Regions from separate parts of the Kurthia sp. 11kri321 genome, predicted to be linked through region 1. Evidence: riboswitches for the same ligand, from Rfam matches in the RefSeq annotation. Region 1 holds a riboswitch; each other region holds the start of a gene.

Region 1 (8,053 bases):
CATGGATACAATGGAAGTACTAGCAGAACAAATAACAAACCAATTAACAGATGTAGAGAATCCAACAAATGATGTGCCGAATCGTTTTATTGGCGATCCTGAGAAGTTCCCAAGACAAGATATAAAACCAAAAGTCTATATAACAAATACAGACGGGGATGTACTAAATGAACGTGCTATGGGACCAAAAATTACCAAAATTCCAAAAGAGGTACTAACTTCTTCAGATGAAAAACAGACACTAAAAGACTTAGATGGTATATCGCAAACCTACTATATGGTGAAGAAAAAAGTAGAAATAGATGAGAAGCATGTAGGCTGGGTTGTTGTTATGGAAGATGAAAAAATGATGACGCGCTCGAATCAAGCATATGGACAACTAGCACTAATGATTGGAGCACTTGCACTCATTGGACTTGGAGCTATCTATTATTTAACTTCTCGATTAGTTCGTCCAATTCGGGAGGTAGCTGTAGCAGCCAAGCAAATTCAAGAAGGGAATTATGCTATCTCTCTGCCAGATCATCCAAAGGAACGAGAAGTATATGAACTTGTCACATCATTTACTGAGATGGCGAATCGTCTTGAACAACTTGAAGCGATGCGTACAGAGCTTTTAGCAGGTGTAACGCATGAATTAAAAACGCCTGTAACAGCAATTGACGGCTTACTTCAAGCATTAAAAGACGGTGTTGTGACTGGAGAGGAAGCACGTGAATTTGTACAGATGGCAATGGTCGAAACGAAGAAAATGAAAACGATGGTAGGTGACTTACTTGCTTTTAACTCGTTTGCAGTCAATGCCATCCCACTTAAATTTGAAACAAAAGAAATCAATTCGTATGTAGAAAATACAATGAAACAATGGCAAACTACACAAGAGTTTGAAGAAGTTCAGATTACATTAGATGAACATGTAGAACCAATTCACCTCTCAATTGATCCTATACGTTTCCAACAGATTTGTACGAATTTATGGACGAATGCAGCACAAGCAATGCATGAACAAGGTCAGATTCATATTCGTCTACAAGCAGATAAAGAAAAAGTGCGTATTTTTGTTCAAGACGAGGGAAGTGGTATTCCAAAAGAAGAACAACCATTTATTTTTGACCGCTTTTATCGAGGGGAAAATAAAAAATATGCAATTCGTGGATTAGGGTTGGGATTACCACTTAGTAAAATGATGGCTCAGTCGATGCAAGGTGACTTACGTTTAGTGCATAGCGATGAACAAGGTACGTGTTTTGTGATTGAACTGAAAAGAAATGAAGCATGACGTCTCGTTGACACATTCCTTCTTTATAGTGAAGATAGTTCAAAAATAAGGAGTGTCAAATAGATGAAAAAGAGAATGATCTGGGCAATCGCTATCATCTTTGTTTTAGTTGTTGGAAGTGGTGTATATTATGCAACAGCCAAAACAGGATATGTCGCAAAAGTAGGCGATACGAAAATTACACAACAGCAACTGAATAATGTTTTAAATAAACAATATGGTAGTGCAGCGCTTGAAACATTAATTCAAGATCAAGTAATTACACTTGAAGCAGAAAAACAAAAAGTAACAGCAAGTGATGCAGAAGTAGATGCACAATATAAAAAAGTCGAAACACAATATGGCGGAGCAGATGCACTTGAATCAGCACTTGAATCAAATAACATGTCTAAATCTGATTTTAAAGCGAATTTAAAAACGTATGTACTCGCATCTAAAATGATTGAGAAGGATTTAGATACATCTGACGAAACATTAAAAGCTTATCTAAAAGAAAATCAATCTACATTCGATACAGCAGCGCAAGTGAAGGCAAGTCACATTCTTGTAGAGAAAAAAGCAACTGCGACAAAAATCAAAAAAGAGTTAGATGCAGGTGGTGACTTTGCAAAATTGGCGAAGAAATATTCAACTGATACTGCCACGAAAAGTAAAGGTGGCGACTTAGGCTACTTTACGAAATCAGAAATGGTGGAAGAATTTGCGACACAAGCTTTCAGCATGAAAAAAGGTGATATTAGTGACCCAATCAAAACAGATTATGGTTACCATATTATCAAAGTAACAGGTACAGTCGATGCAAAAACAGCGAAGTATGAAGAGGTCAAAGACAAAGTAAAAGAAGCGTATATTGAAGCGCAAATTAGCGCACAATATTCAAGTTGGTTAACAGAGAAAATGGCAGACTACGACATTACAAATACACTCAGTAAATAACAAAAGAAGCAGTATGAGAATTATCTCAGCTGCTTCTTTTTCTTACATAGTTGTACTTTTTTGGTTTAATACTTGAATGCCGCGAACGATATTCCAAATGACAATCGCCAATGAGAATAAAGCCATGAAAATGATGAAAATAATGACACCTATACCAAGTGCAGCACCTGTTGAATCACTCATTTCAGCTGATGCAAAGATACCCATTGTTGCTAAAATAATAAAGAAAATAACTGCAGGAACATAAAGTAACAAGTGAGAAATAAGTGCATGTGTTGCGTGTTTTTTTACATCACGATCTTTTACAACGAGCATAACAATCAGCGGTAAAATAAAGCCTGCAAAGAAAATACTGAAGTAACAAAGTGATGATAAAATACGATTATTCTGTTCCATGATAACCCTCCCTTTTGTTCATAATAACTTATATACGTATAAAAATGGAAATCGTTTCATGCTATTGCTATATTTCGTTAAATTCAGTAGAATGAGAGTGTTCAAAAATAATGATGTAAACCACAAGGGGTGCATACGTGCTGAGAGAGAGTTTCGACTCCAACCCTTCGAACCTGTAAGTTAACACTTGCGTAGGAATGTGGATAGAAACCGACATATAACGATGTCAGGCTCTGTCCTGATGTCGTTTTTTTTATCTAGATTACCACAGGAATTGTGTAAGACATCAAATCAATGGAGGTTCATAAAGATGAACAAACAAAGATTATTAATGATGATTGAGGTGGCCATTTTTGCGGCGATTGGTTTTATTTTAGACAAACTATCGTTTTCGATTTGGGCACAGGGTGGTTCCATTAGTTTAGTTATGGTACCAATCGTATTGATGGCGATGCGTTGGGGAACATTACCAGGGCTTGCGACAGGTCTTATTGTAGGGGTACTACAAGTTTTAACAGGTGCAAGTATTTTAACCCCATTACAAGGATTTTTAGATTACTTCTTTGCGTTCACAATTGTCGGGATTGCTGGAGTTTTCCGTCCGATGGTTATTCGTGCTTCAAAACAGAAAAAAGATGGCGCAATGCTTGGCTGGATTTTAGTGGGTACAGCAATTGGTGGAATCCTACGACTGATTTCACATACAGTAGCAGGCGCAGTATTCTTCGCAAGTTATGCGGGCGACCAAAACCCATGGATTTATTCTGTTGTTTATAATAGCTCGTATATGATTCCAGCTATTATTTTAACAGCTGTCGTGATTTATCTATTGTTTAGAGCAGCACCTAAGTTATTCGTTCAAAAGACGTATTAAGAATAAAAACGTAGCGACTAAGAAATCGTTACGTTTTTTATTATATATATATCCACCTAAATAAAAACTTTTACTGAATGTATGAAAGAATGCATAGACTTTTTATATGTATCTACAAAAATTATGATATAGTTAAGAGTAGAATTTTATATAGAAGGGACCGTTATACATGATTGCAACAACTCAACAAGAAATCGATGCGTTATTAAAAGCGGGTCGTGCCATGGCAGAAATTCGCGAGGCAATGAAAGCTGCGACAAAACCAGGCGTTACAACAAAAGAGCTAGATGAATTAGCTGGTAAACTATTTGAAGAAAAAGGTGCAGTATCTGGACCAAAAGCAGAATATGACTTCCCAGGTTTCACATGTATTAGTGTAAACGAGGTCGTAGCACATGGTATTCCAAACGATACACCTCTAAAAGAAGGCGATATGATTAATATTGATGTATCGGGTCATGTGGATGGTTTTTATGCAGATACAGGTATTTCATTTATCGTAGGTGATGCTGAAAAGCCAGAATTACAAAAATTATGTGATGTAGCACAGTCAGCTTTTGATCGTGCTATGACAAAGGTTAAACCAGGTTCTAAATTGAATCAAATTGGTAAAGCTGTAGAACGTGAAGCGCATGATAATGGTTTAAAAGTAATTATGAACCTAACAGGTCATGGTGTAGGACACTCATTACATGAAGAACCACAATATGTATTGAACTATTATGATGCATGGGACGCTACTTTAATGAAAGAAGGTATGGTTTTCGCAGTAGAACCATTCATCTCACAAGCAGCTGAAAATATTATTGAAGGTACAGATGGTTGGGCGTTTTTAACACCAGATAAATCATTTGTAGCACAACTAGAACATACAGTAATCGTGACAAAAAATGGCCCGATTTTAACAACAAAAATTGATTAATAAAAAGAGGAGAACGATTTTTTCGTTCTCCTCTTTTCTATAGTGTAAAACATGTTAATAGATTGTTCTTGGCTTTTTACGCATAAATAGAATACCAGCAAGTAATACACCACTTAAAAATAATGCAGCTGTTGTTACTAATAATTCCTCAAAGTTATTTTGTACAGCAATTCCTAAATAGAACCAGATGAATAGAATCGGGAAGTAAGGATCGTAATGATGAAAGCGGATGTGAAGTGCAATGGCTACAAAGACAGTCAATAAGATGACGGCCCATAGCGGTTGACTTAATCCAAAACCATCCCAACGTGCTGCAACAAGTAAGATTGCTAAATTGAACATAATAAGTAATACGAGCCATGCTAAATAAAGTGATATAGGTAGGCGTGTGGTCATCGTATTCTTTTCAGGTAGTAATAAATACATACCTGCAAGTGCAAGTGTACTGAATACGAGTATCATACATGCGATGATGAACTGACTATTTTGCCAGTAATAAATCCAAACGATTGAAAGGACCATACTAATTGTAAATAAAAAACTTTGTACATGTGTAATCGCAAATTGTTTCTTTGCAAACATTTGCCATTGTTTGTAAATCCAATATAATATAGAGAGATAGATGAGTGCCACTACATAAAAGACATAGTCGGATGGATAAGCTAGAATGGTATAGCTATTTGCAACATCCACTGTCGTTTGACCATTGAATGGAAGAATGGCAGCAGATACGCTGACAATCATCATTGCTAAAAAACTGATTGTCATTAACAATAGTCTGCCCAAAAGATCTCCTCCTCATCAAGATTTTTCGTATTTAAAAATACTAACTATCATTATACACGTCTTTCATAGTGCAATCATTTTCAATTTGGTGAACGTTTCATAAAAAAAGGGTATATATAATCAGATTCAGGAAAAGGAGTGTTTACATGACTCAATCTTTAGAAGAATTAAATATGGATAAGAAGTTTAATAGTAAGAAGTCGTATAAAAAAGAATTAAAAAAATTACAGCTAAAAATGTTAACGTTACAACAGACGTTGCATCGTAATAATATCGGTTTAATTATTGCCTTTGAAGGAATGGACGCAGCTGGAAAGGGTGGCGCGATTAAGCGCTTGATTGAACGATTAGATCCGCGTGGTTATGTTGTACATCCAATTTCTGCTCCAAAGCCACACGAATTACGTCACAACTACTTACAACGTTTCTGGCGTAAGCTACCGTTTAGAGGAAGTATCGGTATTTTTGACCGTAGTTGGTATGGTCGTGTATTAGTAGAGCGAATTGAAGGTTTTGCAACGGATGCTGAATGGACGCGTGCTTACCATGAGATTAATGAGTTTGAGCGTGTACTGACAGATGACCACTATATTATTTTGAAGTTCTGGCTACAAATCACAGATGAAGAACAATTGAATCGTTTTAATGCACGTGAGAATGATCCATATAAATCTTGGAAGCTAACAGATGAGGATTGGCGCAATCGTAAAAAATGGCCTCAGTATGTTCAAGCAGCAAATGATATGTTTGCTAAAACAGATCATCCGAATGCACCATGGATTTTAGTTGCAGGTAATGATAAAGAATATGCAAGAATCAAAGTATTAAAAGAAACAATTAAGCATTGTGAATCGAAAATTAAAAGTATGGGAATTGAGATTGATTACCCAGATGAGAAATAGTTTTTTAGTTAAAAGCTGATGAAATTGTGTAGAGAGAGATGATGTGGCATGCTTTACTTAGAGAGCGAACGCTGTATATATCGCGTATTAATTGAAGAAGATGCGGAAGCATTAACAAACCTAGTTGTACAAAATAAGCGATTTTGGTCCATCCATGAGCCACTTCATAGTCCTGAATATTACACGAAGAATTTTCAATTGAAGCGAATTAACGATTCGATGCATCAAATGAATATGCGTCGAGAGTATAGTTTTGGAATCTTCCTTAAAAATACGAAAGAGTTAATCGGTCATATATCGATTTATTCCATTAAGCGCTTGCCTTTTTCGAGTGCGTTCATCGGTTATTCCTTAGATGAGCGCTTTACTCGTAAAGGAATTACAACAGAAGCGGTGGAATGTATTACAAAATTCGGCTTTGAAAATTTGGATTTACATAGAATTGAAGCCTATGTATCGCCAGCAAATGAAGGGTCTTATCGTGTGCTAGAAAAAGTCGGTTATCAACGTGAAGGATTGTTAAAACAATTACTTTATATTAATGGTGTATGGGTAGATCATTATCTATATGCGAAGCTCGCAGAGGAACATTGAAAAGGTAAGACACTTTGGTATAAGTGGAAAAGACAATTTAAAAAGAAATTTTAAAAAAGAACCGCTGTCTTATCAAGGCAGCGGTTCTTTTTATTATTATAGGTCGTAACCGTTTGTTACAAGTTCAAGTTCGCCTGTTTTTGGATCAATGATTAAACCATGTACAGGTACATCTTTTGTGACTAAAGGATGATTACGTACAACATTTACGCTGCGTTTCACTTCTTCTTCTAAATCAGTGAAGCCTTTTAACCAATCCTCAACATCAATTCCTGTATGTGAGATGATTTCAAACGTTTTGTCATCTACCCCACGTGATTTAATTTCGTTGATAACTTTTGATGGATCCATTGAATTCATACCACAGTTTTTGTGTCCAACTACAAGTACTTCCTCTGCTTTTAAAGCATAGACTGCAACTAGTACACTTCGCATGATACTGCCGAATGGATTATTAATTTGTGCCCCCGCTGTTTTGATCATTTTCGCATCACCATTTTTAATGTTGATTGCTTTTTGTAATAATTCAATTAAGCGTGCATCCATACAAGTTACAATTGCTAACTTTTTATTCGGTACTACATCCGATACATATGATACATAATCTTGGTTTTCTACAAACTTTTTGTTAAACTCTAAAATCTCATCTAATTTTCTCATTACAAACTCCCCTCCCACATTTAATTTTATCTAAAAAAAGTAAAAAATTAAACGTTTATGGTAAAAATGCATAAAAAGAACGATTATTTAAGGTAATGTAGTGTTTCTGTTGAGAGACCTGTACCAATCGCAACCGCTTCAAGAGGAGATTGTGCTCTGTAAACTGGAATAAATAGTTCATTTGCTAACCATTCATCTAATCCTTGTAGTAAAGATGTCCCGCCAGCAAGAACGATACCACGTTCTACAATATCACCAGCAAGTTCTGGTGGACAAGATTCTAGAGTACGACGAATCAGTTCTAAAATCGCTTGGAATGTTTCAGATAAGCAATCTTGTAGCTGCATCGAATCAATTGTAATACTACGTGGTAATCCTGTGACTAAGTCACGTCCTGTTACGGTCATTTGTGCTACTGCATGTTCAATTGGTGCATGCCCAATCTCAATTTTGATTTCTTCAGCAGTTTTAGCACCAATTAATAAATTGAATTCTTTGCGTAGATAGTGAATGATATCATCGTTAATTGAGTCGCCACCAATTTTGGCAGTTGCCGTTGTTACAATACCACCTAATGAGATGATTCCAACTTCAGTTGTACCACCGCCTAAATCAACAATTGCGCTCGCTGTAGGCTCGTTTACAGGTAACTCTGCCCCAATAGCTGCAGCAACAGGTTCATCAATTAAAAATGCCTCTTTAGC
Region 2 (8,053 bases), 1.1 Mb from region 1:
GCAAGCGATTCATCTGGATTCTTCTTCGTATAATCAAACCCTTGTTTCGCTGCTTCTAAAAATGCTTTTAATGTTGCTTCGTCTTTCGCAATCGTACGGTCACTTGCTACGAAGACAATTTCATGACTCTTTGGTACACCGAATTCCGATGGGTCCATTGTTGAAATCGGATAGCCCTTTTCCTCCATGACAGGTAGCTCATGGTTAATTAGACCACCTGCTAAAACATCCACTTTTTTCGTAATGAGTGCGGATACTAATTCAAAGCCTACGTCGACTAACTTCACTTGATTCGGGTCGCCCCCATCTTCTTTTACCATCGCTTTAATTGTCGCTTCACTTAATGGTGTACCGCCATAACCAACTGTTTTTCCTTCTAAATCGCGTGGTCGTTGAATATTCGATTCTTTTAGTGACATCAATTGACTAAGTGGTGATTGGACAATCGTACCAATCGACTGAATTGGAACTCCTTCATTCGCACGTGCCATAATGACATCTTGCTGATAGTAAATACCAATGGTTGATTTTCCAGCAGCTGTTAAAGTCAGTGGGTCTGTTGGATTCGATGGATATTGTAGTTTGACATCAAGTCCTTTTTCTTTAAAATAACCTTTTTCCATCGCTACATAGAGAAAGCTATGAATCGCATTCGGATACCAATCGAGCATAACTGTCACTTCTTTTAATTCTTTACCATCTTTTGCTTTACTTGAACAACCTGCTAATACGACAACTAACAAACTACATAGTACAAAAAATTTCATCAAACGCATTAATCTTTCCTCCAAACGATATATTTTTTTTCAATGATTCGAATGATGAAGACAGCAATGATCGCCATCGTAGATAATAGAACGATAGGCGCAAATACACCTGCTCCGTCTAACTGTGTCATCATTCGTTTACTGAAGTAACCGAGACCTGCCTGTGCTCCGAGCCACTCCCCAACAGCTGCGCCGATAATACTGAGCGGTACAGCGATTTTAAAAGCAGAGAATAGCTGTGGTAGCGCTGACGGAAGTTGTAGCTTCCAAAAAATTTGCCATTTTGTCGCCCCGTACGTTCGCATGAGTTCTTCTAGTTCACGCTTTGTACTACGCAGTCCATCAAACATACTCATCGCAATCGGGAAAAACGCAATGAGGACAGTCACAAGCACTTTACTCCAAATCGTGTAACCGAACCATAAAACAAAAATGGGCGCGAGTGCTGTAATGGGAATCGTCTGTGACGCGACGAGTAGCGGATAGAATGCGCGCTCCGACCAATGACTGAGGTGCATCATAATCGCGAGGCCAATGCCTAAAATAATTGAAATTAGTAAACCAATCCAAAGTACTTGTAGTGTTGCAGGTAAATGGACGGTAAATAGAGCTTCTCTAAAATCCCACATCTTTTGTAAGATGGCTGTTGGAGACGGTAAGATGTACATCTCATTTAGCCAGCGCGCAAATACTTCCCAAATGAGTAGCAGTCCCACACTCACGTAAATCGCAGGTGCATTTTTTCTCATAATTGCTGACGTCCTTGTTGCAACATGTAAATCAGTTGTTGCTTCACGTCTTGCACCTCCTTACTTGCTAAATCTGAACGCTGTCTTTTATGTTCCATTGGGACAATCGTTTCGTGTAGCGTATGAATTGGTGTCTGCTGTACAGTTAGAATACGATCTGATAAATAGAGCGCTTCATCCACATCATGCGTAATAAATAAAATGGTTTTACGCCATTTCTTCGCTTGTATGTATAACCAATCTTGTAACTCCATCTTCGTCAGTGCATCAAGTGCACTAAATGGTTCATCGAGTAACAGTACATCTTGTGAAGCATTCAATGCACGAATGAAGGCAACACGTTGGCGCATGCCACCCGATAAGTCTTTTGGTTTTTTATGCATGTAAGCTCCTAGACCAAATTCCTCGAGTAACGCCTTACTCTGTTCTTCTGCTCTCTTTTTCGGTATTCGCTGACATTCTAATGGCAACAATGTATTTTGTAATACCGTTCGCCAAGGAAGCAGTAAATCTTGCTGTGGCATATAGCCTACCGGTTGTTTCGCTACGGTCACTTGTCCCGATTGTGCCTGAGATAGACCTGTAATGAGACGAAAAATCGTACTTTTTCCGCAACCACTTGGACCAATTAACGAAACGAATTCACCTTCTTGAATGGAAAAATGAACATGGTCTAAAATGGGTTGTTCTTCGTAACGAAAACAGACATCTTGTAAAGCTAAACTCTCCAATGATCTTCCTCCTCTATAAAAAAAGCCATCTCGACAAAGAATCGAAATGGCTGCAAATGACAGAATCATCGCATGCCACTTCCCTACGCTAGTCCGAACTAGATCAGGTAATAAGGGTTAAGGTGTCGAAACCTCTCTCAGCACGTAAAAACGGCACCCCTAGTGGTGAAGCATTATGAAATTAGAAAAAGCCCCTGTCTCCATACACGTATCGAAACAGGGACCTGAAATTGTTTTTTCGGTCGAAACGGCTTCCCTACGCTAGTATGAACTAGATCAGGTTGAAAGAATCCAGAGCTTACGGCTCCATCTCAGCTGGCAACACCAGCACTCCTAGCACACTATGATTTTGTTAAGGTGAGTATAGCACTCCCTAGTAATTTATGCAATAGTTGGTTTTATTTTCATCACCAAAGTGGTTTATCCTCTTTGTCGACACGAATAAAGAGCGGTGAAAATAATATAAAGTAAAGAACATACACGATGATGACACCAATAATATACGCTATGTGAATTCCATATAGATTCGCTCCGATTGACAATGCGCCTAACACAAGACTTAGCAGGAAGCCTTGTAGATCAATGCGCCTTTTATTTAAATAAATCGGTTGTGCACAATGTCCACATGCTTGATATTTCTTCATACCCCACTGAAGTTTCCACGTCGTCCGATAGTCGAGCACTTCGTCGCAATGTGGACACGTTACTTCTTCACGATTTTTCATGACAAACCATAAAATAAAGCTTAAAACAATAAAGGCAATTCCTACGTATAGAGCGTTTTGATTACGGTACAGTATAAAAATAAATATTGTAAAGGCATATGTGTAACTCAGTATATCCTTCGTTCCTTCTAATAACTTCATCGCATTTGGACGGCTCATTCGAATATGGTTTTTATTGAATGAACCGATAATTGATGCAAATGTAAAGATTAATAAACCATAAAAAATATTTCTGGTTTTCCAAATGACGTACCATGCAAAAAGCATAGTCGTAACGAATGCTATTTTCCCGAAAATATTTTTCACTTTATTTTGATATTCATAGGGTTCTTTCTTCTCTTTTTCAATGAATAATGTTGAAAATAAAGTGGGTATACATAAAATAAATGCGATGAGTGCTATCTCCATAACACTTGGTTTTAATTTGAAAAAGAGTTCCGTTTCCTCTACACTGTCAGCCCATTTATAAATCTTATCTGTATCAAGTTCTTTTACATAATACTGTGTATCTTCGTCATTCGAAAATAGTAAAAAGGTTTCGACTTCGTTGTTCTCTTTCGTTACTTCGACAACATAGTATAAAGAAGGTGGTTCTATTTCTTTTTTTATAACAGGACTCGCATTTAATTTTTTTTGAAATGCTTCAAATTTAGAAGAAGATAGTTCTCGCTCGCTTGAAAACCATTGATTCGTTAATGTTGTTCCGTCTTCTTCATAACGCGCTTCTGTATCAATTCGAATCGACTGAATCCCATCTTCTGCTTGTCCAACGCGTGTCGTTTGTTGTTGGAAAATCATAAGAAGAATGCCAGCGAATACGACCATCATACAAGCAGTTAATAGGAGGGGTTTATAGATGACTTTTCTTCTCTCTTTTTTTCCTTTTTGAATCATTCGCTCTTTTGCCTGTTCTGACATTTTATATTGATTCATCTCTCGTTGAAATGATTGTTTAAAATTCTTCATCAAAATAAACCTCCTTTAACGATTGTTTGAGTTGTTGTTTCGCACGCTGGTGACGCGTTTTTACAGTGTTCAGTGGAATCGATAAAATCTCACTAATTTCTGCAAGCGTATATTCCTCAAAATAATGAAATAAAATAATGGCACGATACTTTTCATCCAGTTGTAAAACAGCATCTACTACTTCTCCATTTCTTTCTTTTCTTCCATAAAGATTCGCTGGGTTAATCGTCGAATCGCCTATGTCGACTTCCTTCTCTTTTGTAAAAAAGAAGCGCCACTTCCCTTTCTTCTTTCGTAAATAATCTTGACTTTTATGTACGGTTATTTTGGCTAAATACGTTCTTAAAGAGGCACGTTGTTCAAAAGCATGTTCATTTCGATAATGTGCGAGTAGAACATCTTGTACAATTTCTTCTGCTGCCCCGTGGTCTTTTACATAAATAAAAGCGACACGATAACAATAATCTGCATATGCCTCAATCAGTTCTTCCATCGTCATATTTTCACCCCTTCACCTCTATCGTCGCATACTTTTTATAAAAGGTTTCATTTTTTTGAAAATATTAAAAAAAAATAAAAAAGCTATCTATTGAATGATTGGGAATCCCCAACATCCATAGATAGCTTATCTTAATTTATACAGTTTGTGCTTTACGTTGTTCGAATTTTGAAATGTACTCTTCGTATTGGAACGTCAACGAAATTTCATCCCAACCGTTGATTAACATTTTTTTATAGTAAGGATCGATGTCAAAACGATAAACATCTTCGCCAGCTGTTACGGTTTGCTCCTCTAAATTTACAACGGCTTGTAAATCTTCTGCCTCTGCTTTTGCTAAAATCGCCTCTACTTGTTCAACAGGTAACTCAATCGGCAAAATTCCATTTTTGAAGCAGTTATTATGGAAAATATCTGCAAAACTTGGTGCGATAACAACGCGGAAACCGTAGTCTAAAATCGCCCATGGTGCGTGTTCACGCGATGAACCACACCCGAAGTTATCATGTGCTACTAAAATAGATGAACCATCATATTTTGGCTGATTTAATACGAAGTCTTGGATTGGCTGATCATTTGCATCAAAACGCCAATGATAGAATACATATTGACCAAAACCTGTACGTTCAATACGTTTTAAAAACTCTTTTGAAATAATCTGGTCTGTATCGACATTTTTACGATTTAATGGTGTCACAATACTTTTTACGATATTAATTGGTTCCATACAATTCCCCTCCTATACAGGTACGTTCATTACTTTTCGTACATCAACAAAATGGCCTGCGATTGCGGCTGCGGCTGCCATTGGCGGACTTACAAGGTGTGTACGTGATCCTGCACCTTGACGACCTTCAAAGTTACGATTCGATGTAGAAGCACAACGCTCACCTGCAGGTACAACATCTTCATTCATTGCTAAACACATCGAACAACCTGATTCACGCCATTCAAATCCTGCATCTAAGAAGATTTTGTCTAAACCTTCTGCTTCTGCTAATTGCTTCACAGAATAAGAACCTGGTACGACAATAGCACGTACACCGTCTGCTACTTTTTTACCTTGAATGACTTCTGCAGCGGCACGTAAATCATGTAGACGAGAGTTTGTACAAGAACCGATGAATACATGTTGAATTGCGATGTCTTCGATTGGTGTTCCTTGCTCTAAATCCATATATGTTAGTGCTTTTTCAAGCGCTTGACGGTCTGATTCATCTGCTAAATCTTTTGCAAATGGAACTGTTTTTGAAATCCCGGTACCCATTGAAGGATTTGTTCCCCATGTAACGAATGGTTCAATTTCAGAACCATCAATAACGACTGTACGATCATACGTTGCATCTGCGTCTGTTGCAAGTGCTAACCATTCTTTCGCAGCTTGTTCAAATGCTTCGCCTTGTGGTGCATATTTACGTCCGCGTAAATATTCAACCGTTGTTTCGTCTGGACTAATTAAACCTGCTTTTGCACCTGCTTCAATCGACATATTACAAATCGTCATACGTTCTTCCATTGATAATTGATGAATCGCATCACCTGTGAATTCTGCAATGTACCCTGTACCAACATCAATGCCGAATTTTGCAATAATCGCTAAAATGACGTCTTTTGCTGTTACGCCAAAACCAAGCTCGCCTGTTACACGAATTTCTAATGTTTTTGGCTTTGCTTGCCAAAGTGTTTGTGTGGACATGACGTGTTCTACTTCTGATGTACCAATTCCGAATGCAATCGCACCGAATGCACCATGTGTTGATGTATGTGAATCACCACAAACGATTGTTTTACCTGGTTGTGTTAAACCAAGTTGTGGTCCAATAACGTGGACAATCCCTTGATCTGGATGCCCCATGTCAGCCAATTCAACACCGAATTCTTTACAGTTATCCGCAAGTGTTGTAATTTGCTTTTTTGCAATTGGGTCATTGATTGTTGGTAAATTCTTCGTTGGTACGTTGTGATCCATTGTCGCAAATGTTAAATCAGGACGACGTAATACACGATTATTTAAACGAAGTCCTTCAAATGCTTGTGGTGACGTCACTTCATGTACTAAATGTAAATCAATATATAATAAATCTGGTTTTCCTTCTTCTTGATAGACAATATGTTGATCCCATACTTTTTCAATAATATTTTTCCCCATATTCTTCACCTCATCATCATTAAATAAATGTTTGTTCTTTTACATAAGCTGGTTCGATTTCATGTAATACTTTTTCTGTCCAGTCATTTGTAGAGAGTGCTTCTACACCTTTTGGCGCCATATCACCTGTAAAGAATCCTTTTTCGTAAACAGCTGCCACTGCGTCTTCAATTGCTTTTGCTTCTTCTAATAAACCAAATGAATATTGTAACATCATCGCTGCCGAAAGAATTGTTGCTGCTGGGTTTGCAATCCCTTTACCAGCAATTTCAGGTGCTGAACCATGTACGGGCTCGTATAAACCGAAGTTATCTGCACGCATACTTGCAGAAGGTAATACACCTAATGAACCTGTAATAACTGATGCTTCGTCACTTAGGATGTCACCAAACATATTCTCTGTCACAATGACATCATATTCTGCAGGTGCTGTAATTAGCTTCATTGCTGTTGAATCAACTAAACTATGCTCTACCTCTACATCTGGATATTGTGATTTTTTCTCATCTACGATATCACGCCATAAACGTGATGTATCAAGTACATTGGCTTTATCAACCGATGTTAGTTTTTTACGACGTAAGCGTGCTAGTGTGAAGGCATTATCGACGATTCGTTCGATTTCTTCTCTTGTATAAGTTAATGAATCAAGTGCTTCGTTCTCTGTACGATGACGTTCTCCAAAATATAAACCGCCTGTTAATTCTCGAACGATTAGAAGATCAACATCTTTCACAATATCTTCTTTTAAAGGAGATGATTTGAGCATCGACGGAATCGCTTGCACAGGTCGTAAATTAGAAAATAAGTCGAAGTGTTTACGGATGCGGAGTAGTCCTTTTTCTGGGCGTAAATCTGCTGGGTTATGATCCCATTTCGGTCCACCAACTGCGCCTAATAAAATAGCGTCGCTTTCTTCACATAGTGAAATCGTATTTTGTGGTAGTGGATCTTGATATTGGTCAATGGCTACACCGCCAATTGCACCATATGCAAAATGAAATTGATGATCATACTTTTGTGCGATTGCACCTAATACTTCAACAGCCGCAGTTACTACTTCTGGGCCAATACCGTCTCCTGGTAACACTGTAATTTTCTTTTCCATTATAATTTCCCCCTTAAATCAAATCGTGCGAAAATAACAAGTATGGAGTGATATGCGGGAAGCATATACTTCCCACACCCCATATTTTATTATTTTGTTACAACTTCTTTGTTTGCTTTTTGTCCAACGAATGGCATCATTTCACGTAATTTAGCGCCTACTTCTTCGATTTGGTGATCGCGTACTGCTTGTTTTTTCACTGAGTACTGTGGACGATCATTTTCGTTTTCAGCAATCCATTCTTTCGCAAATTTACCTGTTTGGATATCTGTTAATACGTCTTTCATTGCTGCTTTAGAAGCTGCTGTTACAACGCGTGGACCTGAAACATACTCGCCCCACTCTGCTGTATCAGAGAT
Region 3 (8,053 bases), 1.2 Mb from region 1:
ATTTGATACAACATTACGTGATGGAGAACAAGTTCCGGGAGCGAAATTGAACTTATACGAAAAATTAGAAGTGGCACATCAATTAAAAAAATTACAAGTAGATATTATCGAAGCAGGGTTCCCCGCTTCATCAGAAGGTGACTTCAATGCAGTAAAGCAAATCGCACAAAAAGTTGGAAATACAGATGATATTATGATCACAGCTTTAGCGCGTGCAGTGAAAGCGGATATTGATTCAGTTTACAATGCTGTAAAATACGCAGAAAATCCAATGATTCACATGGTACTTGGTACATCGGATATTCACGTAGAGAAAAAATTCTCAAAATCAAAAGATCAAATTCTACAAATTGGTGTAGATGCAGTAAAATACGCAAAAACACTTTTACCACAAGTACAATATTCAACAGAAGATGCATCGCGTTCTGATTTTGAATATCTATGGAAAACAATTGAAGCTGTTATGAAAGCTGGCGCAACGATGATTAATGTACCAGATACTGTTGGTTATGCAGTACCAGAAGAATTCGGTGAAATGATTGGTAAATTAAATGATCGTATGAAAAACTTAGATGATTCTGTATTACTAAGTGTTCACTGTCATAACGACTTAGGTATGGCGACAGCGAATACACTTGCGGCAATTAAAAATGGTGCGGATAAAGTAGAGTGTACAATTAATGGAATCGGTGAGCGTGCGGGTAACGCAGCACTTGAAGAAGTCGTGATGGCACTATCAACACGTTCAAATTATTTCAATGCACATACCCGAGTCAACAAGAAAGAGATTATGAACACATCGCGCATCGTTTCGAGCTTAATGGGACTTGATGTACAAGTAAATAAAGCAATCACAGGCGACAATGCCTTTGCGCATTCATCTGGTATTCACCAAGATGGTCTATTAAAATCACGTGATGCTTATGAAATCGTGAGCCCAACAGAGGTTGGTTTAGACGATATGGAATTAGTATTAACAGCTCGTTCTGGTCGTCATGCGGTGAAAAATGCACTTGAAAACTTAGCGTTAGGCAACTTAACACCAGATCAATTTGAAGAGGTTTTTGCGGATTTCTTAAAGTTGGCTGATACGAAAAAAGAAGTGTATAACCATGACCTATTCATTTTAGTAGAAAATTATTTCAAACGTACAAATGAAGATGCAAAAGTTGCGCTTCATAGTGATGCTTTCTACCACTTAGAAGACATTCAAGTGATTTCGAATCAAATCTTCCCGTCTGCAAGTGTGAAGGTACGTCGCGGTGAGGAAGTACTGAAAGCAGCGACAGTTGGCTCAGGTTCAATTGATGCATTGTATTCAGCGCTACAAGAAGTAACAGCATTCGAAGTAAAGCTACTTGAATACAAAATTTCAAGTGTGACACGCGGTAAAGAAGCTATCGGTAAAGTGAAGTTACAAGTTGAATATGAAGGCGAAACATATATTGCAAAAGCTTCTGATACAGATGTCATTAAAGCGAGTGCACTTGCTTATATTAATGCGATTAATACGATTGTTGTCGATCAGTTCATCTCGATTCCAGAACCTGTTTAAAAAATCGCTTGACTTTCCAATTGTTGTCATAGATGATAGGTGTGTACTAACAATTAAATACACAAACAATCACTACTAGGGGTGCCATATAGAATTGGCTGAGAGAGCAGTAGCTTAACCCTCTAACTTGATACAGTTCGCACTGTCGTAAGGAAGAAGTGACATTTTTAGCATATTATTTGCAGGTCATTCTCCGTCTTTTACGATTTTCGTAATGCGGTGAGTGGCCTTTTTGTTTCCTTCGTGTTTGTGAAAAGGGAGAGAAAAAAGATGAAGTTTTCAGAGCAATTAATTGAGGAAATTCGACCGATTTGGCGTGCAAATCACGCACATCCATTCGTACAAGGAATTGGTCACGGAACATTAGAACCAGAGAAATTTCGTCACTACATGATTCAAGATTATTTATATTTAATTCAATATGCAAAAGTGTTTGCGATTGGGATTCAAAAAGCACGCGATTTAGATGTTATGACACGCTTGTCAGCTTCAGTCCATCATACGCTATCAATTGAGATGGCACTGCATCGTAAATATGCAGAGCGTTTTGGGATTTCAGAGCAAGAGATGCGTGAAGCAAAAGAAGCGCCGACAACGATAGCTTATACTCGTTATATGTTATCAGAAGCGCAGAATGGCTCACTTGCGCATGTGATCGCAGCTATCTTACCATGTGCTTGGAGCTATTTAGAGATTGGACGTGAACTCGCACAAATTCCTGGAGCTGTCGATCATCCACTTTACGGTGACTGGGTGCGTATGTATAGTGAACCGGCATTTGAACATAGCGCACAAAATATGATTGATTTGATGGATGAGTTAGCAGCTGATTTAACAGGTGATGAACTGGCACATGTTAAAGAAATTTTCTTACAAACAACTCGCTTTGAATATTTGTTCTGGGAGATGGGGAACACAATTTCTCACTGGCCTCAGGAACTTCAAGCTGACAAAATCAGTTCTATATAATAGAATGAACACCCACTGAAATTTATTCGGTGGGTGTTTTTTTATGAATAAGTAGTAATTTTATAAGAAAAAGGGAATAACTAACGGATGTAAAGGAGGGGCGTAAATGAAAAAATGGTTTGTATCACTTTTATCATTCTGTATACTTTTTATGACGTACGCTCCGATGAGTTTTGCTACCACAATGACAACACATGATTTTCGTCATTCAAATTACGATACTTTTTATGAAAATTTAAATGGAAACTGGAACTTTATACGTGGTGAATTGTTTGATCCACAAGATATGAAAGAAGAAATTAAGCTTGGAAACAGCGATATTGTCAAAGTACCTTATATGCTAAATCAGCGTTTAAATATTGACTCTGATCGTGCGACTTATAGTACAACGATTAAAGTTCCTGAATCTTTTGTTGGCCGCTATTTAAAATTTTATATACCTTTTCAATATAGTAGCTATAATTTATATGTAAATAATGTACTTATCAAAGAGAATGGAAGCCTCCTAAAAAGTAATAAGACAGCTGTACAACAAATGAAACCACAAATACCTAGTTTTCGCGTAGATCAAACGACGTTGCAAATTACGTTTCAAATGATTAGTTTTGAGAATGTAAGTGGTGGTTTGAGGAAAAGTATATCTATCGGTAATGAACAAATTATCGTGAAAAAGCAACAGCAACATGAGTTTTGGCAAGTCTTTTTAATTGGCTGTATTACATTAACTGCATGTATTTCATTACTTTTTTATGCATTTAGAAGAAAGCAAAAGGAATTTTTAGCTTATGGCATGTTTTGTGCAGCAACAAGTCTATGGGGTTTTTTCACGGACTATTATTTATATACAGCCTTTTTAAACCAACTAGATTGGAGCGTGGCTCTACGTCTAACATTTATTATGCCTCAAATTGTTATGTTGTTCTATGTAGGCTATGTATATAAAATGTTTAGCGAAGCGGTCCCGAAAAAATTCATTACTTTTTATAACTATATAATGATTGTAATTATTTTCTTTACGGCATTTTCTTCTACGGTCATGTATCAAAAATTATTTAATATTATTTTGATTTTTATGTATGTTTTTTATATCTTTTTACTTGTAAGTGTTATTAGAAAAATAAATTGGCATGATTTGACACAAGTGATTACACTTGTGGGGATACTATTAGTATTTGTAGGGGCCATACATGACATGATTCGCGTTTCGGCAGCTGGAAATTCAATTCATCTTACTTTTATCATGCTAGGCATTTTTATTAGTATCCAGTGTATACTATTTTGTCGGAAATTTGCTCTACAATGGTTACAAGTTGAACAACTGAATAAAGAATTGATTTCCCTCAATGAATCTTTGGATGAAAAAATTCGCATCCGAACGAAACAATTGGAAGAAAGTAATGAAAAATTACGTGAACTAGCTTTATTAGATAGTCTTACAGGAGTTTTTAATCGTCATTATTTAAGTAGTAGTTTAGAAAAGTTATATAAACACTATAAAGACACGAAAGTACCTTTTGCTATTTTAATTTTAGATGTCGATGAGTTTAAAAAATATAATGACTATTATGGTCATATTTTAGGTGACCAACTATTAAAAAACCTTGTAAAAATTTTAACAGATGCGTTACCTGCTCGTGCGGAATTAACGCGTTATGGTGGAGAAGAGTTTGTTGTGTTGTTAGATGCTACGACTTATAGCGAAGCTTTCGATATTGCAGAGTATATGAGAAATGCAGTTGAAAAAGCAGAGCTAGAACATTTAGGGCGTGAATGTAAAGTTGTAACAATTAGTGTAGGAGGAGTTGCGTTGACAGAAGCGCAATTTACTAATACAACTGAATTTGTAAAAATAGCAGACCAACAATTATATGAAGCAAAAAATGCAGGGCGCAACTGTGTTCGAGTAAAAAATTTACATTAGCAAACACAACTTATAGTGTGAGAATTCATGCTGTAAGTTGTGTCTTTTTTAATTGACAGTATTTTTAATCCATGTTATCTTTAATTCAAGATATTTTAATTCGAGATAAAAGGAGTGGATAAAATGTCAAAAGAATTATCGCTAAAAGCATTGACGGTTCTACTTCGAGCGTCTCAGACAGTTGAAGAAGTATTGCGAAAGGACATGCAACGCTATCAGCTGAATTTAACAGAATTTGCGGTATTAGAATTGCTTTATCATAAAGGAGATCAACCGATTCAACGCATTGGTGAGAAGATTTTAATTACGAGTGGCAGTATCACATATGTTGTTGATAAATTACAACAAAAAGGCTATGTCGAGCGCGTAGCCTGTCCAACCGATCGACGCGTCACGTTTGCAGCACTTACAGAAGAAGGATGCTCATTTATTGAACGTATTTTTCCACAACATGAAGCATTAGTTGAAAAGCTATTTAATGTTGTAGATGAACATGAAAAACAGCAACTCATTACAGCTTTAAAAACAGTAGGATTACACGCCAAAAATATGTAATTAACGGAGGAAATAATCATGAATCAACAATTAAAAGGTATCCATCACGTCACAGCTATTACAAGTAGCGCAGAAAAAAACTACGAATTTTTTACGAATGTATTAGGTATGCGTTTAGTGAAAAAAACAGTCAATCAAGATGATATTCAAACATACCATACATTCTTTACGGATGATCGAGGTTCAGCTGGAACAGATATGACATTCTTTGACTTCCCAGGAATTCCAAAAGGAACACATGGTACAAACGAGATTTCACGTACAGGTTTCCGTGTACCAGATGATGCAGCACTTGAATATTGGGCAAAACGCTTTACACGTTTAGGTGTAAAACACGACGGTATTCAAACACAATTTGGTGTAAAAGTATTACCATTTACTGATTTTGATGATCAACGATACCAACTTGTATCAGATGAACATAATGAAGGGATTAAAAGTGGTACACCATGGCAAAACGGTCCAATCCCACTTGAATATGCGATTACTGGTTTAGGACCAATCGAAATTACCATTGCTGATTTTAAATATTTTAAAATGATGCTAGAACAAGCACTATTATTTAAAGAAGTCGCACAAGAAGGAGACTTCCATCTATTTGAAGTAGGAACAGGCGGAAATGGTGCGCGTGTTATTGTGAAACACGATGAAACATCACCAAATGGTCGACAAGGTTTTGGAACTGTTCACCATGCGGCGTTCCGAGTAGAGGACCGTGAAGTGTTAGACTACTGGACAAAACGAATGGAAGAAATCGGATTTAATACATCGGGTTATGTGAATCGTCACTTCTTTGAATCACTTTATGCACGTGTAGCACAAGGCATTCTATTTGAGTTCGCAACGGACGGTCCAGGATTTATGGGAGATGAACCTTATGAAACATTGGGTGAAAAATTATCACTTCCACCATTCTTAGAACCAAAACGTGATTATATCGAAAGTGTTGTTCGTCATTTTGATACAGTGCGCTCAACAAAAACATTTGAAAAAGAATACGAATAATGAACAAGCGAGAATCATCTTTATAGGTGATTCTCTTTTTTTATATTAAATTTCTTCTGAAAGGGTAAAGGTATAGCAGTTATAACCAAATAGCGTTTTAATCCTGAATCCAATCGGGTAAAAGGTTATAGATTAGAGTATTAAAAAAGAGATGGAGGGGGGATTCGATGATTTATACTGTTACATTTGCACCGTCAATTGACTACATTCCATATGTAGATGATTTTCAAGCGAATACGTTAAACCGTGCAAAAGAAGTAAGTTATTACCCTGGTGGTAAAGGCATTAATATTTCACGTGTACTCAAACGAATGGAAGTAGACGCTACAGCACTTGGTTTTGTCGGTGGATTTACAGGTGATTATATTCAACAGTTTTTACAAAGAGAACAAGTACCTTCTGCATTCATTCAAGTAGATAGTGTAACGCGGATTAATGTCAAAATTAAATCACAGCAAGAGACGGAACTGAATGGCCCAGCACCCACACTGCAAAGTCAAGAAATAGAGCAACTACTACATTTTCTACAATTACACGCAAAAGAAGATGATTGGATTGTAGTCTCAGGAAGTATTCCAGAAACGGTGACGGATGAGTTCTTTGAACAACTTCAAAAAAGTTGTGCATTAACCGGTGCAAAGTGGGTACTCGATACGTCAGGACCACGCTTAAAACAACTTTTACAATATCAACCGTACTTTATTAAACCGAATCAGCACGAGTTAGGTGAATTAGTAGGAGATACAATCGACACATTGGAACAAGCTGTAGCACATGCAAAAAAATTAACAGAACAAGATGTATCACTTGTAATTGTATCGCTTGGTGGTGAAGGTGCAGTATGTGTGAGTAGTGACACACAATTTCTGGCAAAAGCTCCTAAAGGACAAGTTGTCAATACAGTAGGAGCTGGCGATTCACTTGTGGCAGGTATGGTTGCTCAATTAGCACAACAGCAAAGTTTACAAGATGCATTCCGTTACGGCGTTGCTTCAGGTAGTGCTACAGCTTTTAAAGAAGATTTATGCCATAAAGAAGAAGTAGAAAAACTCGTTCCACAAGTCGAAATTCAAACAATTTAAGAGGTGAAACGCATGAAAATTACAGAATTGATGCCTCTCGATACGATACAATTATCGCTGTCAGGTGGCACAAAAGGAGAGGTACTTGCAGAATTAGCAGATGTACTCGATCATGCAGGAAGGCTAAATAATCGAGATGACTTTTTAGCCGCAATTTTAAAGCGTGAAGAAGAAAGTACAACTGGTGTTGGTGATGGTATTGCGATTCCACATGCGAAAACAGCCGCTGTAAAAACTCCGACAATTGCTTTTGGGCGTAGTGAAAAAGGTGTGGATTATGCTTCGTTAGATGGTAAAAATGCGGACTTATTCTTTATGATTGCAGCGACAGACGGTGCAGGACAATTTCATTTAGAAGCATTATCTCGCTTAGCAGGGTTTTTAATGGATTCTAACTTTACAACTCGTCTACGTGAAGCGAAAACGAAGGAAGAAGTTTTATCGATTATTGAAGAAAAAGAAACAAATGAAGAAAAGCCCAAGCAAGCGACTACTACTTCAAGTGAACAACAAACAACAGGGAAGAAGGTTAAAATTCTTGCTGTAACAGCTTGTCCAACAGGTATTGCGCATACCTATATGGCAGCTGAAAAATTAGAAAATGTCGCAAAAGAAAAAGGAATCGACATTAAAGTTGAAACAAACGGTTCAAGTGGTGCACAAAATGTACTTACAAAAGCTGAAATTGAAGAAGCAGATGCGATTATTGTAGCAGCGGATACAAAAGTCGAGATGGCTCGTTTTGATGGTAAAAAAGTAATTCAAGTACCTGTTTCAAAAGCGATTTATGAAACAGATCAATTATTAGAGCGTGCAGTAGAAGGAAATGCTTCTATCTTCCATTCTGACTCAGGAAAATCAACAGATGAACAAGACGGCGATGAGAAAAAAGGAATTGGATCTCAAATTTATAAACACTTAATGAATGGTGTATCGAACATGTTGCCATTCGTTGTCGGTGGTGGT

Evidence for each region. A riboswitch is a leader RNA that binds a small molecule or an ion and turns the genes downstream of it on or off. The one in region 1 is predicted to bind thiamine pyrophosphate.
Region 2: another riboswitch for thiamine pyrophosphate. It lies ahead of ASO14_RS07800 (ABC transporter ATP-binding protein); the one in region 1 lies ahead of thiT (energy-coupled thiamine transporter ThiT).
Region 3: another riboswitch for thiamine pyrophosphate. It lies ahead of tenA (thiaminase II); the one in region 1 lies ahead of thiT (energy-coupled thiamine transporter ThiT).

Annotation. Positions count from the first base shown of each region.
Region 1 covers NZ_CP013217.1:424,281-432,333, forward strand. Annotated here, with positions in the region: gene ASO14_RS02190 (HAMP domain-containing sensor histidine kinase) at 1-1,279, shown strand, start outside; gene ASO14_RS02195 (foldase protein PrsA) at 1,343-2,215, shown strand; gene ASO14_RS02200 (magnetosome magnetite crystal formation protein family) at 2,258-2,611, opposite strand; TPP riboswitch at 2,727-2,826, shown strand; gene thiT (energy-coupled thiamine transporter ThiT) at 2,922-3,485, shown strand; gene map (type I methionyl aminopeptidase) at 3,655-4,407, shown strand; gene ASO14_RS02215 (TspO-related membrane protein) at 4,462-5,193, opposite strand; gene ASO14_RS02220 (polyphosphate kinase 2 family protein) at 5,340-6,095, shown strand; gene ASO14_RS02225 (GNAT family N-acetyltransferase) at 6,144-6,689, shown strand; gene ASO14_RS02230 (beta-class carbonic anhydrase) at 6,786-7,349, opposite strand; gene ASO14_RS02235 (rod shape-determining protein) at 7,433-8,053, opposite strand, start outside.
Region 2 covers NZ_CP013217.1:1,509,405-1,517,457, forward strand. Annotated here, with positions in the region: gene ASO14_RS07790 (ABC transporter substrate-binding protein) at 1-776, opposite strand, end outside; gene ASO14_RS07795 (ABC transporter permease) at 776-1,516, opposite strand; gene ASO14_RS07800 (ABC transporter ATP-binding protein) at 1,513-2,289, opposite strand; TPP riboswitch at 2,311-2,418, opposite strand; TPP riboswitch at 2,484-2,592, opposite strand; gene ASO14_RS07805 (hypothetical protein) at 2,655-3,938, opposite strand; gene ASO14_RS07810 (RNA polymerase sigma factor) at 3,925-4,437, opposite strand; gene leuD (3-isopropylmalate dehydratase small subunit) at 4,574-5,164, opposite strand; gene leuC (3-isopropylmalate dehydratase large subunit) at 5,177-6,586, opposite strand; gene leuB (3-isopropylmalate dehydrogenase) at 6,606-7,694, opposite strand; gene ilvC (ketol-acid reductoisomerase) at 7,784-8,053, opposite strand, start outside.
Region 3 covers NZ_CP013217.1:1,671,472-1,679,524, reverse strand. Annotated here, with positions in the region: gene ASO14_RS08675 (2-isopropylmalate synthase) at 1-1,555, shown strand, start outside; TPP riboswitch at 1,623-1,726, shown strand; gene tenA (thiaminase II) at 1,826-2,524, shown strand; gene ASO14_RS08665 (sensor domain-containing diguanylate cyclase) at 2,631-4,445, shown strand; gene ASO14_RS08660 (MarR family winged helix-turn-helix transcriptional regulator) at 4,569-5,000, shown strand; gene ASO14_RS08655 (ring-cleaving dioxygenase) at 5,019-6,005, shown strand; gene pfkB (1-phosphofructokinase) at 6,173-7,087, shown strand; gene ASO14_RS08645 (PTS fructose transporter subunit IIABC) at 7,100-8,053, shown strand, end outside.